Regions from separate parts of the Kitasatospora sp. NPDC092948 genome, predicted to be linked through region 1. Evidence: riboswitches for the same ligand, from Rfam matches in the RefSeq annotation. Region 1 holds a riboswitch; each other region holds the start of a gene.
What was found. A riboswitch is a leader RNA that binds a small molecule or an ion and turns the genes downstream of it on or off. The one in region 1 is predicted to bind cobalamin.
Positions count from the first base shown of each region.

Region 2: it holds a riboswitch for cobalamin, as region 1 does, so the genes downstream of both, ACIQF6_RS26760 (acyl-CoA thioesterase) here and ACIQF6_RS18985 (prenyltransferase/squalene oxidase repeat-containing protein) in region 1, are expected to answer to the same signal.
Region 3: it holds a riboswitch for cobalamin, as region 1 does, so the genes downstream of both, ACIQF6_RS23935 (prenyltransferase/squalene oxidase repeat-containing protein) here and ACIQF6_RS18985 (prenyltransferase/squalene oxidase repeat-containing protein) in region 1, are expected to answer to the same signal.

Region 1 covers NZ_JBIVPU010000005.1:430,695-433,956, forward strand. The annotation lists gene ACIQF6_RS18975 (prenyltransferase/squalene oxidase repeat-containing protein) at 1-534, opposite strand, end outside; cobalamin riboswitch at 652-755, opposite strand; gene ACIQF6_RS18980 (hypothetical protein) at 934-1,299, opposite strand; cobalamin riboswitch at 1,447-1,595, shown strand; gene ACIQF6_RS18985 (prenyltransferase/squalene oxidase repeat-containing protein) at 1,693-3,262, shown strand, end outside.
Region 2 covers NZ_JBIVPU010000010.1:259,540-262,801, forward strand. The annotation lists gene ACIQF6_RS26755 (putative Ig domain-containing protein) at 1-416, opposite strand, end outside; gene ACIQF6_RS26760 (acyl-CoA thioesterase) at 729-1,166, opposite strand; cobalamin riboswitch at 1,231-1,393, opposite strand; gene ACIQF6_RS26765 (sulfurtransferase TusA family protein) at 1,892-2,173, opposite strand; gene ACIQF6_RS26770 (MFS transporter) at 2,170-3,262, opposite strand, start outside.
Region 3 covers NZ_JBIVPU010000008.1:238,104-241,365, forward strand. The annotation lists gene prpB (methylisocitrate lyase) at 1-65, opposite strand, end outside; gene ACIQF6_RS23930 (MmgE/PrpD family protein) at 65-1,573, opposite strand; cobalamin riboswitch at 1,827-1,968, shown strand; gene ACIQF6_RS23935 (prenyltransferase/squalene oxidase repeat-containing protein) at 2,066-3,148, shown strand; gene ACIQF6_RS23940 (flagellar hook-length control protein FliK) at 3,171-3,262, shown strand, end outside.

The sequences.
Region 1 (3,262 bases):
CTGCCCGCCGGCCTGGGTGCGGGCGTTGCCGAGCGCGAGCAGGCCGAAGACGGTGCCGTTGAAGTTCCCGGACGGGCCCCAGTAGCCGGGCTCGGCGGTCTGCCAGTAGGCGGCGAGGTCGGCGATCAGGTTCCGTCCGGCGTCGACGCGGGCCGGATCGATGCCTGCCGCATAGGAGTTGAGGATGGCCCGCTCGTAGTCGGTGACCACCGGGGAGGCGCTCGGCCAGCTGCTCGCGGCGAGTTGGCCGCGGTACACGGTGCGGGCGTTCTTGCTCGGGTCGGTGCCGGGGAGGAGGTCCACGGCGGCGGTGCCGGCGGCGGCGAACGCGCTGAACGCCCATTCGTTGGACAGGCCGCCGGAGGCGTAGCTGCCGTCGGCGGCCTGCAGGGTCTTCAGGTAGGCGACGCCGTTGGCCTTGGAGGTGGCGATCTGGGCCGGGCTCGCGGTCGCGTGGGCCGGGACGGCGGCGGCCAGCAGGGTGCCGGCCGCGAGGGCGACGGCGGCGGCACGGGAAGCATGGCGGAGGGACACGGCGGGACTCCTTGGGTCGGGACGGCCGACCGGGCCCCTGCCTGTCCGCGGGCGCGGCGGCGGGGCGGCCGCCGCCCGGGTCGCGTGGGTGGCTGTCGCTCGTGGTGCACGGCCGGCGGGCATTCGGACTCGGGCCCCGACCGGGCTCCCGGCACGATCGACCGGAAGGGTTCTGGGCCCACACCGCTGCGCGTCAGTCCCGGATTTCCACCGGATTCCCCCGCACGGCCACCGGGACGCTACCGCACCCGCCGCGCCGCCCGACAGGGTGACGAAGGCAACATGACGCCCCGTCGGCGGCGGGTCACCCCCGCGGATCACCCGCTGCCCCGGCAGTCGGGCCGCCCCTCGGACCGGCTCGGCCGCTGACCCGGCAGCCGGGCCACCCCGCGGACCGGGTCAGCCGTTGACCCGGTAACTCAGGCCCGCGTAGGGGAGGTTGGCCCAGTGCAGGCTGCCCAGTCCGTAGGCGAGGTCGCCGGCCCGGCCGGGCGCGCCGGTGCGGCAGTCGGCGTTGAAGTACACCGTGACGTCGGCGGCGGTGAAGTTCACGGCGGAGTTCGCGGCGGCGGGCAGGTTGTGGCAGCCTGCGGCGGTGTCGACGGCGAACTGGGCGCCCGTCAGGTCGCTGCCGGTGGTGAAGTACGCGACGGAGGCATGCGGCAGGTCGACGGCGGCGGCGGGCTGAGCGAGGGCGCCGCCGAGCAGCAGGGCGGCGCCGGTGGCGACGGCGGCGGTGAGGCTCTTCGGACCGGATGCGGGCATGGCTGTCTCCTTGTCGGACGGACGCGAAGGCGCGCGACTCACGTGGTTACATGTTCAACTACCCTTGCCCGCCTGCCAAGAGGCCCACGTCCGACGCCTGCTGGGGGCCCGTGCCCCGCCAATCCGCCGCCGGTCCGGAAGCGTTGACGGTCCCTCATGCCGCGTGGTCTGATGAACGGGTTTTTCATCCTCGGCAGCAGGGGAAGCCGGTCCGAATCCGGCGCTGACCCGCAACCGTAGTCCCGTCCCACCGCGACGGGAGAGCCGGAATGCCTGCCCCGAGGGTTCGTTCAGCGCACATGCGTCGTCGCGGAATACGACGCAGCCGGTACGGGGGCCCGCCACCGTCCGCTGCCCGCTCACCCCGCCACGACCCGATCAGGGAGTATGCCGGTGAGGGTCAGTCACACCACCACGGACACGCACGTCGGACGCGGTCGCCGCCCGGCCGCCGTCCTGCTCGCCACGGCCGTCGCGGCCACCGCCACCGGCGCGCTGCTGCTCGGCCACCCGGGCACGGCCGCCGCCGACCCGATCGAGCAGTGCACCGCCACCACCGGCGCGATCGTCGCGGTCGACTTCTCGCCCTGGGGCGGCGGCGTGGTGCGCGGCTGCGACGCCCACCCGACCACCGGCATGAACCTGCTGCACAACGCCGGGTTCACCACCACCGGCACGGTGCACGACGGCCCGGGCTTCATCTGCCGGATCGGCACCGACACGTTCTCCACCGGCACCCAGTACCCGACCCCGGCCACCGAACCCTGCACCACCACCCCGCAGGCCACCGCCTACTGGTCGTACTGGATCGCCGCGCCGGGCGCGACCGGCTGGACGTACAGCGCGTACGGCGCGATGACGCAGCAGCCGAAGCCCGGCGAGGTCGAGGCCTGGGTGTACGGCGCGACCGATCTCGGCGGCGCGGGCGGCGGCCCGAGGTTCACCCCGGACGAGGTCCGGGCGAAGAACTCCGCCACCCCCTCCCCCTCCCCTTCCGGCAGCAACAGCCCGTCCAGCAGCCCGAGTTCGAGCCCGAGCCCGAGCCCGAGCGGCAGCGCCACCTCGAACCCGCCCGCCCGCACCGGCGACCCGGCGGCCGCCGCGGCCTGGCTGGCGGCGCAGCTGGTGGACGGCGACCACATGGAGAACTGGTGGTCCGAGGGGCCGGACTACCCGCGCACCGCGCTGACCGCGCTGTCGCTGGCCGGCTCGGGCACCCAGGACGCGGCGCTGCGCCGGGTGGCGGCGTTCCTGGCCGCGCACACCGACGCGTTCGTGTACCCGAAGGGCGCCGCCGCTGCGCCGGAGGCCCAGGCCGCCGCGATGCTGGCGCTGGTCGCCGAGGCGACCGGGGACGACCCGCGGGCGTTCGGCGGGCGCGACCTGATCGCCGCGCTCACCGACCACGTCTGCGACAGCGCCGGGCAGGGCGGCCGGTGCACGGCGGCCGGCGACTTCCAGGGCGCGTCCAACCCGTGGAACCAGGCGCTCGGCGTGCTGGCCCTGGCCCGCGCCGGGGTGGTCCCGGCCCCCGCGGTACTGGACCGGTTCGCCCGGATCCAGTGCACCGACGGCGGCTTCGCCGGCACGATGATCACTCCGGGGCAGTACTGCGAGTCCGACCCGCTGACCACCGCCATGGCCGTGATCGCCCTCCAACGCGCGGGCGGCCAGCAGGAGTTGGTCACGAAGGGCGTGGACTGGCTGGTCCGGGCGCAGCAGGCCGACGGCTCGTTCCTGCCGTACGCCGGAGGCACCGCCGACGTCTTCTCCACCGGCGCGGCGGCCCAGGGCCTGCGCGCGGCCGGCCGCACCGCCGAGGCCGACCGGGCGACCGCCTGGGTGGCGGCCCGGCAGAACGCCGACGGCGGCGTCGGCCCCGACGAGTGGACGCCGGACTCCGAAGCGCCCGCCACCGAGCAGGCGATCCTGGCGTTCACGGGCACCGACCCGGCCACCGTGC
Region 2 (3,262 bases), on a different contig from region 1:
CGGATGTTGGGCTCGGGGATCACGAACTCGTCGAAGTTGGCGAGGTCGAGGGCACCACCGGTGCCGTAGGTGATGGTGTTGCCGGCGGGCAGCGTCTTCAGGCTGTAGTTGCCGGTCTTCTGCAGGGCCACGCCCCACGCCGAGAGGGCGCCCGTCCAGCTGGTCTCGGTGGTCGGGTTGGCGTTCTGCGCCAGCGGGTCGGGCTGGCTGGTGGAGATGATCCAGTCCGCGTTGCCCGCGGTCTCCGCCTTGGTGTTGTCGAACAGCACCCGCTTCGGGGTGGCGGCAGCTGCTGCGGCGGCGCTCCCGGGGGTGGCCGCGGTGGCGTGCTGCGGGACGGCGCTCGCGCCGGCGGCGGCCACCAGTGCGGCGGCGGCGAGCGCCAATGGGCGGGCGGCCTTCCACGTGCTGATCATCTGTCAATCTCCTTGGACCACGGGAACCATGGGGTACACGAGAGTGCGCTACGCGCGTAGGCGGGCACACGCTGCCATGGTGGGGTAAGCGGAGCTTGAACGGAACATGTCGAGAATGCGCTGTCCGCAATCACCCGATCCGTCCCTGCGTGACAGTGATCACGTGGCAATCGCGACAGCCCCGAGCCCGGAACGTCGAACAGGACGGCGTTCCGGGCTCGGGGTGCTTCGGGATCTGGGTGTGGCGGCGCGTCGGGCGGCGGTACGCCGGGCTGCGGCGCGTAGGGCTGCGATGCGTCAGGCGGCGATGCGTCAGGCGTTCGCGGCGGCCAGCAGGGCCGGGACCGGGCGCGGGTGACTCTCGGCGTCGATGGCGACGAACGTGAGCCGGCCGGTGGCGACCCGGGTGACCGGGCCGGTGGCGTTCCAGCGCTCGGCGGTGACGGTGACGTGGACGGTCATCGAGGTGCGGCCGGCCCGTTCGAGTTCGGCGTGCGCGGTCAGCAGGTCGCCGGCCCGGACGGGGGCCAGGAACGCCATGCCGTCCACCGCGGCGGTGACCGCCGGGCCTTCGGCGTGCCGGGCGGCGGCAGCGGCAGCGGCGTCGTCGATGAGCTTCATCACCACGCCGCCGTGGATGGTGCCGTACAGGTTGGTGTCGTGCTCGCTCATGATGTGCGCGAGGGTGACCTGGGACGCCTGCGCAGGTTTTGCGGCGGCCATCACAGGTGCGACGGTCTGATCTGCCACGGGAACTCTCCTTCGCGAGTCGCGGCTCGGACGATCCGCGGCGCCGGTGGGCGCTGCGGGCGGCGGCAGGTCTTCGGACTCGCGGGCATCTCCCGTTGGAGGGCCTGTCTACTGGCCGTCGCTTCCCGGGCCGGTCGGGCCCAGTGCGTGTGACGGCGGTCGTTCCCGCTCACCGCTGCGAGGCAGTCCTGGACTCGCACCAGGTTCCCTCTTGCAACGCGCCCACCCTGGCTCGGACGGGGGCGAACCGCTGCCCGACCAGCCTATATCCCCCGTTCGAGTGCTCCCGACGACGGTCCCGCCACGCGCTGCCGCGAGCACCGCGACCACGGACCCGCACGACGGGACGGGCCCGAGCGCAACCCGCTGCGCGGCGCCAGGGGGTGTCCGGCACGGACAGGGCCAGGCGCAGCACGAACGTCCCCGCTCGGCGCCGGGCCGGCGGGCCTCGCGCCGTGCGGACGGGTGCCGGGTCAGTCTGCTGCGCGATGCCAGGGGGTGCTCGGGGTGTTCGGCACCGACGGGGCCGGGCGCGGCGCGAAGGTCCCATCCCCGGTCCGCCGCCGGGCGGCGAGAAGAGTCCACGCGCGGTCGACGCAAGGCGCGGCGCGAAGACCCCGTCCCGATCCGCAGCAAGACGCCGGGTCCGCAGCACGAACGTCCCCGCCCGCCGCCCCGCGCGGCGCCGGGTCGGCGGGGGGAGCGCCGTGCGGGTGGGTGCTGGGTCAGTCGGTTGCGTGGTGCCAGGGGGCGTCGGCGCGGGTGGGTGTCGGGTGGGCGGTCAGGCGCAGTGCGTAGGTCTCGTCGGCGACGGGGCCGAGGTACGTGTGTCCGGTGAGGTGGCACCAGGCGGGGAGGTCGAGCGGGGCGGCCGGGTCGGTGGCGTGGACGTGCACGACGGTGCCGGCGGGGGTGTCGGCGACGGCGGCGCGCAGGCGCAGCAGCAGGGTGACGCAGAGCAGTCCGCGGCCGTCGACGGTGAGCCCGGGGGTCCGAGGGTCCGTCATCGCCGGCTCCGGGTGGCCGCGCTGGCGAGGGAGGGGAGGATCAGCAGGGCGAGCAGGCCGCCGCCGACGGCGAGGACGGGGTAGCCGGCCAGGTCGACGACGGTGCCGGAGGCGAGGCCGCCGGTGGCGCCGGAGGCGGCGATGGCGACGTCGACGCCGCCCTGGGTCTTGGCGCGGGTGGCGAGCGGAACGGCTTCGGTGAGGATCGCGGTGCCGGAGACCAGGCCGAAGTTCCAGCCGAGGCCGAGCAGGACGAGCGCGAGGGAGACCAGCGGGACGGAGCCCCCGGGGACGACGGCGGCGATCAGGCCGGCCACGAGCAGGGTGAGGCCGGCGGCGGCGCCGACGGCGAGCGGGCCGTACCGGTCGACCAGGCGTCCGGTGAGCGGGGACGGCAGGTACATCGCGGCGACGTGCAGCGAGATGACCAGCCCGGACGCGGTGGTGCTCCGTCCGGCGTCGTGCATGTGGACGGGCGTCATGGTCATCACGGCGACCATGACCAGCTGGGTGACCACCATCACCTGCGCGCCGAGCAGCACCCGGTTGCGGGTGCGGGCGGCGGCCTGCGGGTCGGCCGCGGGGTGGTCGGCCGCGGTCTCGGCGGTCGGGGCCGCGGCGGCGCGGGCGAGCAGCAGCGGGTCGGGGCGCAGCCGGGTGCCGAGGACGAGTGCGGCGGCGGCGTAGGCCAGGCCGGCCAGCAGGAACGGTCCGGCGAGGCGGGGCAGGTGCAGGGCGTGGGCGAGGGCGCCGGTGGGGGCGGCGAGGTTGGGTCCGAGGACGCCACCGACGGTGGTGGCGACCAGCACGGTGGAGATCGCCCGGGCCCGGTGGCCGGGGGCGGCGAGGTCGGCCCCGGCGTAGCGGGCCTGGAGGTTGGTGGCGGTGCCGGCGCCGTAGACGAACAGGGCGAGGAACAGCAGGGCGGGGCTGTCGAGCGCGGCCGCGGCGATCACGCCGACGCTGCCGACGGCGCCGGCGGCGTAGCCGGCGGCGAGCCCGGGGCGGCGGCCGCGGGCGGCGGATATTCGGCTGACCACGATCGCGGCGAGCGCGCTGCCGGCGGTGAACAGCGCGCTGGGCAGCCCG
Region 3 (3,262 bases), on a different contig from region 1:
CCGGTGGCCAGGCGTTCGCGCAGGGCTCGGCGGCGCTGGGCGGGTGTGGTGCGGGTGTGCAGCATCAGAACAGGCCCTTCGGGAGGGTGGCGTCGAAGGCGCGCACCGCTTCGGTGTCGACGGCCGGGAACAGTTCGCCGAGGTCGCCGGCCCCGAGCTCGGGGAGGCCGGCCGCGGCGGCGAGGAAGCGGTCCTGGTCGGCCGGGGCGACGACGCCCTCGGCGAGGGTGCGGAACTTGCCCTCGTACGCGGGCCGGTCGAAGGGCCGGGCGCCGGCCGGATGGGCGTCGGCCACGCCCAGCTCGTCCTCGACCACGGAGCCGTCGTCCAGCGTGATCACGACGCGGCCGCCGAAGGCCCGGCGCTCCGGGTCGGGGTCGTGGTAGCGACGGGTCCACTCGGGATCCTCGACCGTGGTGATCTTCCGCCACAGCGCGACGGTCTCCGGACGGGCGGCCCGTTCGGGGGCGTAGGAGCGCTCGTGGTGCCAGCCGCCGTCCTCCAGGGCGACGGCCAGGATGTACGGGATGGAGTGGTCGAGCGTCTCGCGGCTCGCGGCGGGGTCGTACTTCTGCGGGTCGTTCGCGCCGGAGCCGATCACGTGGTGGGTGTGGTGGCTGGTGTGCAGGACGACCGAGCGCACCTTCTCCAGCGGGCCGGTCTTCTCGCGCAGGCGCCGGGCCAGATCAATGATCGCCTGGGCCTGGTACTCGGCGGAGTACTCCTTGGTGTAGGTGTCCAGGATCGCGCGGCGCGGCTCGCCCGGCTCCGGCAGCAGCACGCCGTAGTCGGCGGACGGGCCGTCGAGCAGCCAGGCCAGGAAACCGTCCTCGCCCTCGTAGATCGGCGACGGCGAGCTCTCGCCGCGCATCGCCCGGTCCACCGCTTCGATCGCGGCCTTCCCCGCGAAGGCGGGGGCGAACGCCTTCCAACTGGAGATCTCGCCCTTCCGGGACTGCCGGGTGGCGGTGGTGGTGTGCACCGCCTGCTGGACGGCCTGGTAGGTGACCTCCGTCGGCAGCCGCAGCAGCGCCCCGAGGCCGCAGGCGGTGGCCGCGCTCAGGTGGGCGACGTGGTCGATGCGGTGCGCGTGCAGGCAGATTCCCTTGACCAGGGCGACGTGCACCTCGTACGCGGTGACGACGGCCCGCAGCAGGTCCGCGCCGCTGCGGCCGGTGTGCTGGGCGACGGCCAGCAGCGGCGGGATGTTGTCGCCGGGGTGCGAGTAGTCGGCGGCCAGGTAGGTGTCGTGGAAGTCGAGCTCGCGCACGGCGGTGCCGTTGGCCCAGGCCGCCCACTCGGGGGAGACCCGGGCGCCGCTGCCGAACACCGAGGCGCCCGGGAGCACGGCCCGGTGGGCGGTGGCCTGGGCGCGGGCGACGGCGACGGGGCGGCGCAGCAGCGAGGCGACGGCCACCGACGCGTTGTCGATCACCCGGTTGACGGCCATGCTCACGCAGGCGGCCTCCAGTTCCTCGGTGGCGGTGGCCACCGAGGCGAGCTTCCAGGCGAGTTGGTCCTCGCGGGGGAGGCGGTCGGCGCTGGGGTGGACACGGACGCGGTGCTCGATCACGGGACTCCTCGTGGGCGTCGGCGGCTGGGGTTCGCATGATCGAGACTGCCGGTCGTCCCGGCCGTGGTCCAGCAGGCCAATCTGCGGAATCCGTACACGTCGGGGCTGCGAACCTGCGAATCCGGCGAAGAACCGGACGGGTCCCGGCGAGGACCGGTCGGGGAAGGAGGGCGCCCACCCCGGCGGTGCGGCGCACTCGCGTGGGTCGAGAACCGGTGGAAGCCCAAGTCGAGGCCTTGACCCGGTGTTTCAGGCCTCGCCATGATGGGCCGTCATATTTTCTGACTCCGCTGTTGGGGGAAGACCGGTCCGAATCCGGCGCTGACCCGCAACGGTAGGCCGTCGGCGACTGCCGACGGCGAGCCCGAACACCCGGCGGCGGAGGTGTGTGTCCACTCCTCCCGTCGTGGTCTGCGGGCCGGAGCTCCGAGGGCTGCGCGGCTGCGCGTCAGCTCCCTCCGGGCCCCGCGCGCCGGCCCGGAAAGGCTCACCGTGCCCGTGCTCCGCCGCTCCCTGGGTCTGCTCGCGACACCGGCGCTCGCGCTCGCGGCAACGCTCCCCGCAGCCGCCCCCGCCCAGGCGGCCCCCGCCGCCACCGCCACCGCTGCCACCACCGCCACCGTCCGTCCGGACGCGGCCGCCGCGGGCTGGCTGGCCCGCCAACTCGTCGACGGCGACCACTTCGAGACCGTCTTCGACGGCACCGCCTACCCCGACCAGGGGCTGACCGTCGACGCCGTGCTGGCGTTCGCCGCGTCCCACGGCTCCGACCGGGCCGCCGCGCGCGCCACCGCCTGGCTCGCCCGCCCGGAGAACACCGCCGGCTACCTGGGCGACGGCACCACCGAGGCCTACGCCGGGGCCACCGCCAAGCTGCTGCTCGCTGCCGAGGTCCGCGGCGAGAACCCGGCCGCGTTCGGCGGCGTCGACCTCCCGGCGCGCCTGCGTTCCCTGCAGACGCCGAGCGGCCGCTTCTCCGACCGCTCCCAGTGGGGCGACTACAGCAACTCCTTCGGCCAGTCCCTGGCCGTCATCGCCCTCGTCCGCACGCCCGCCGGAGCTCCGGCCGCCGCCGTCGACTTCCTGGCCGGCAGCCAGTGCGCGGACGGCGGGTTCCCGGTCTCCTTCGACCAGGGCGCCTGCACCGCCGACCCGGACGCCACCGCGTTCGCCGTCCAGGCACTCAAGGCGACCGGCCGCGACGCGAAGGCCGCGGCGGGCCTGAACTGGCTGACGGCCCACCAGAACGCCGACGGCGGGTTCGCTGCGGCCGGGGCGGCCTCCTCCAATGCCAACAGCACCGGACTGGCCACCGAGAGCCTGCTGGCCGCCGGCCGCCTCGGGGCCGGACTCAAGGGCTGGAGCGCCCTGGTCAAGCTCCAGCAGGGCTGCGCCGCGGACCCGGCCGTCCGGGGCGCGGTCGCCTACGACGCCACGGGTTTCGACCCGGGCAACGCCGCCCGAGCCACCGCCCAGGCCGTCCTCGGCCTGAGCGGCACTCCACTGGTCTCGCTCTCCGCCCACGGGGCCCGTTCCTCGGCGCCGGTCCTCGCGTGCCCCGCCGCCGCCCACTGACGCCCCGACAAGGAGCCCCCGCATGAGCGACACCCTCGCCCCCGCCCGCCAGGCCCGCCGCGTCCTCGGCTCGATCGCCGCCGCGACGGCGCTGACCGCCGCCCTGCTCGGCGT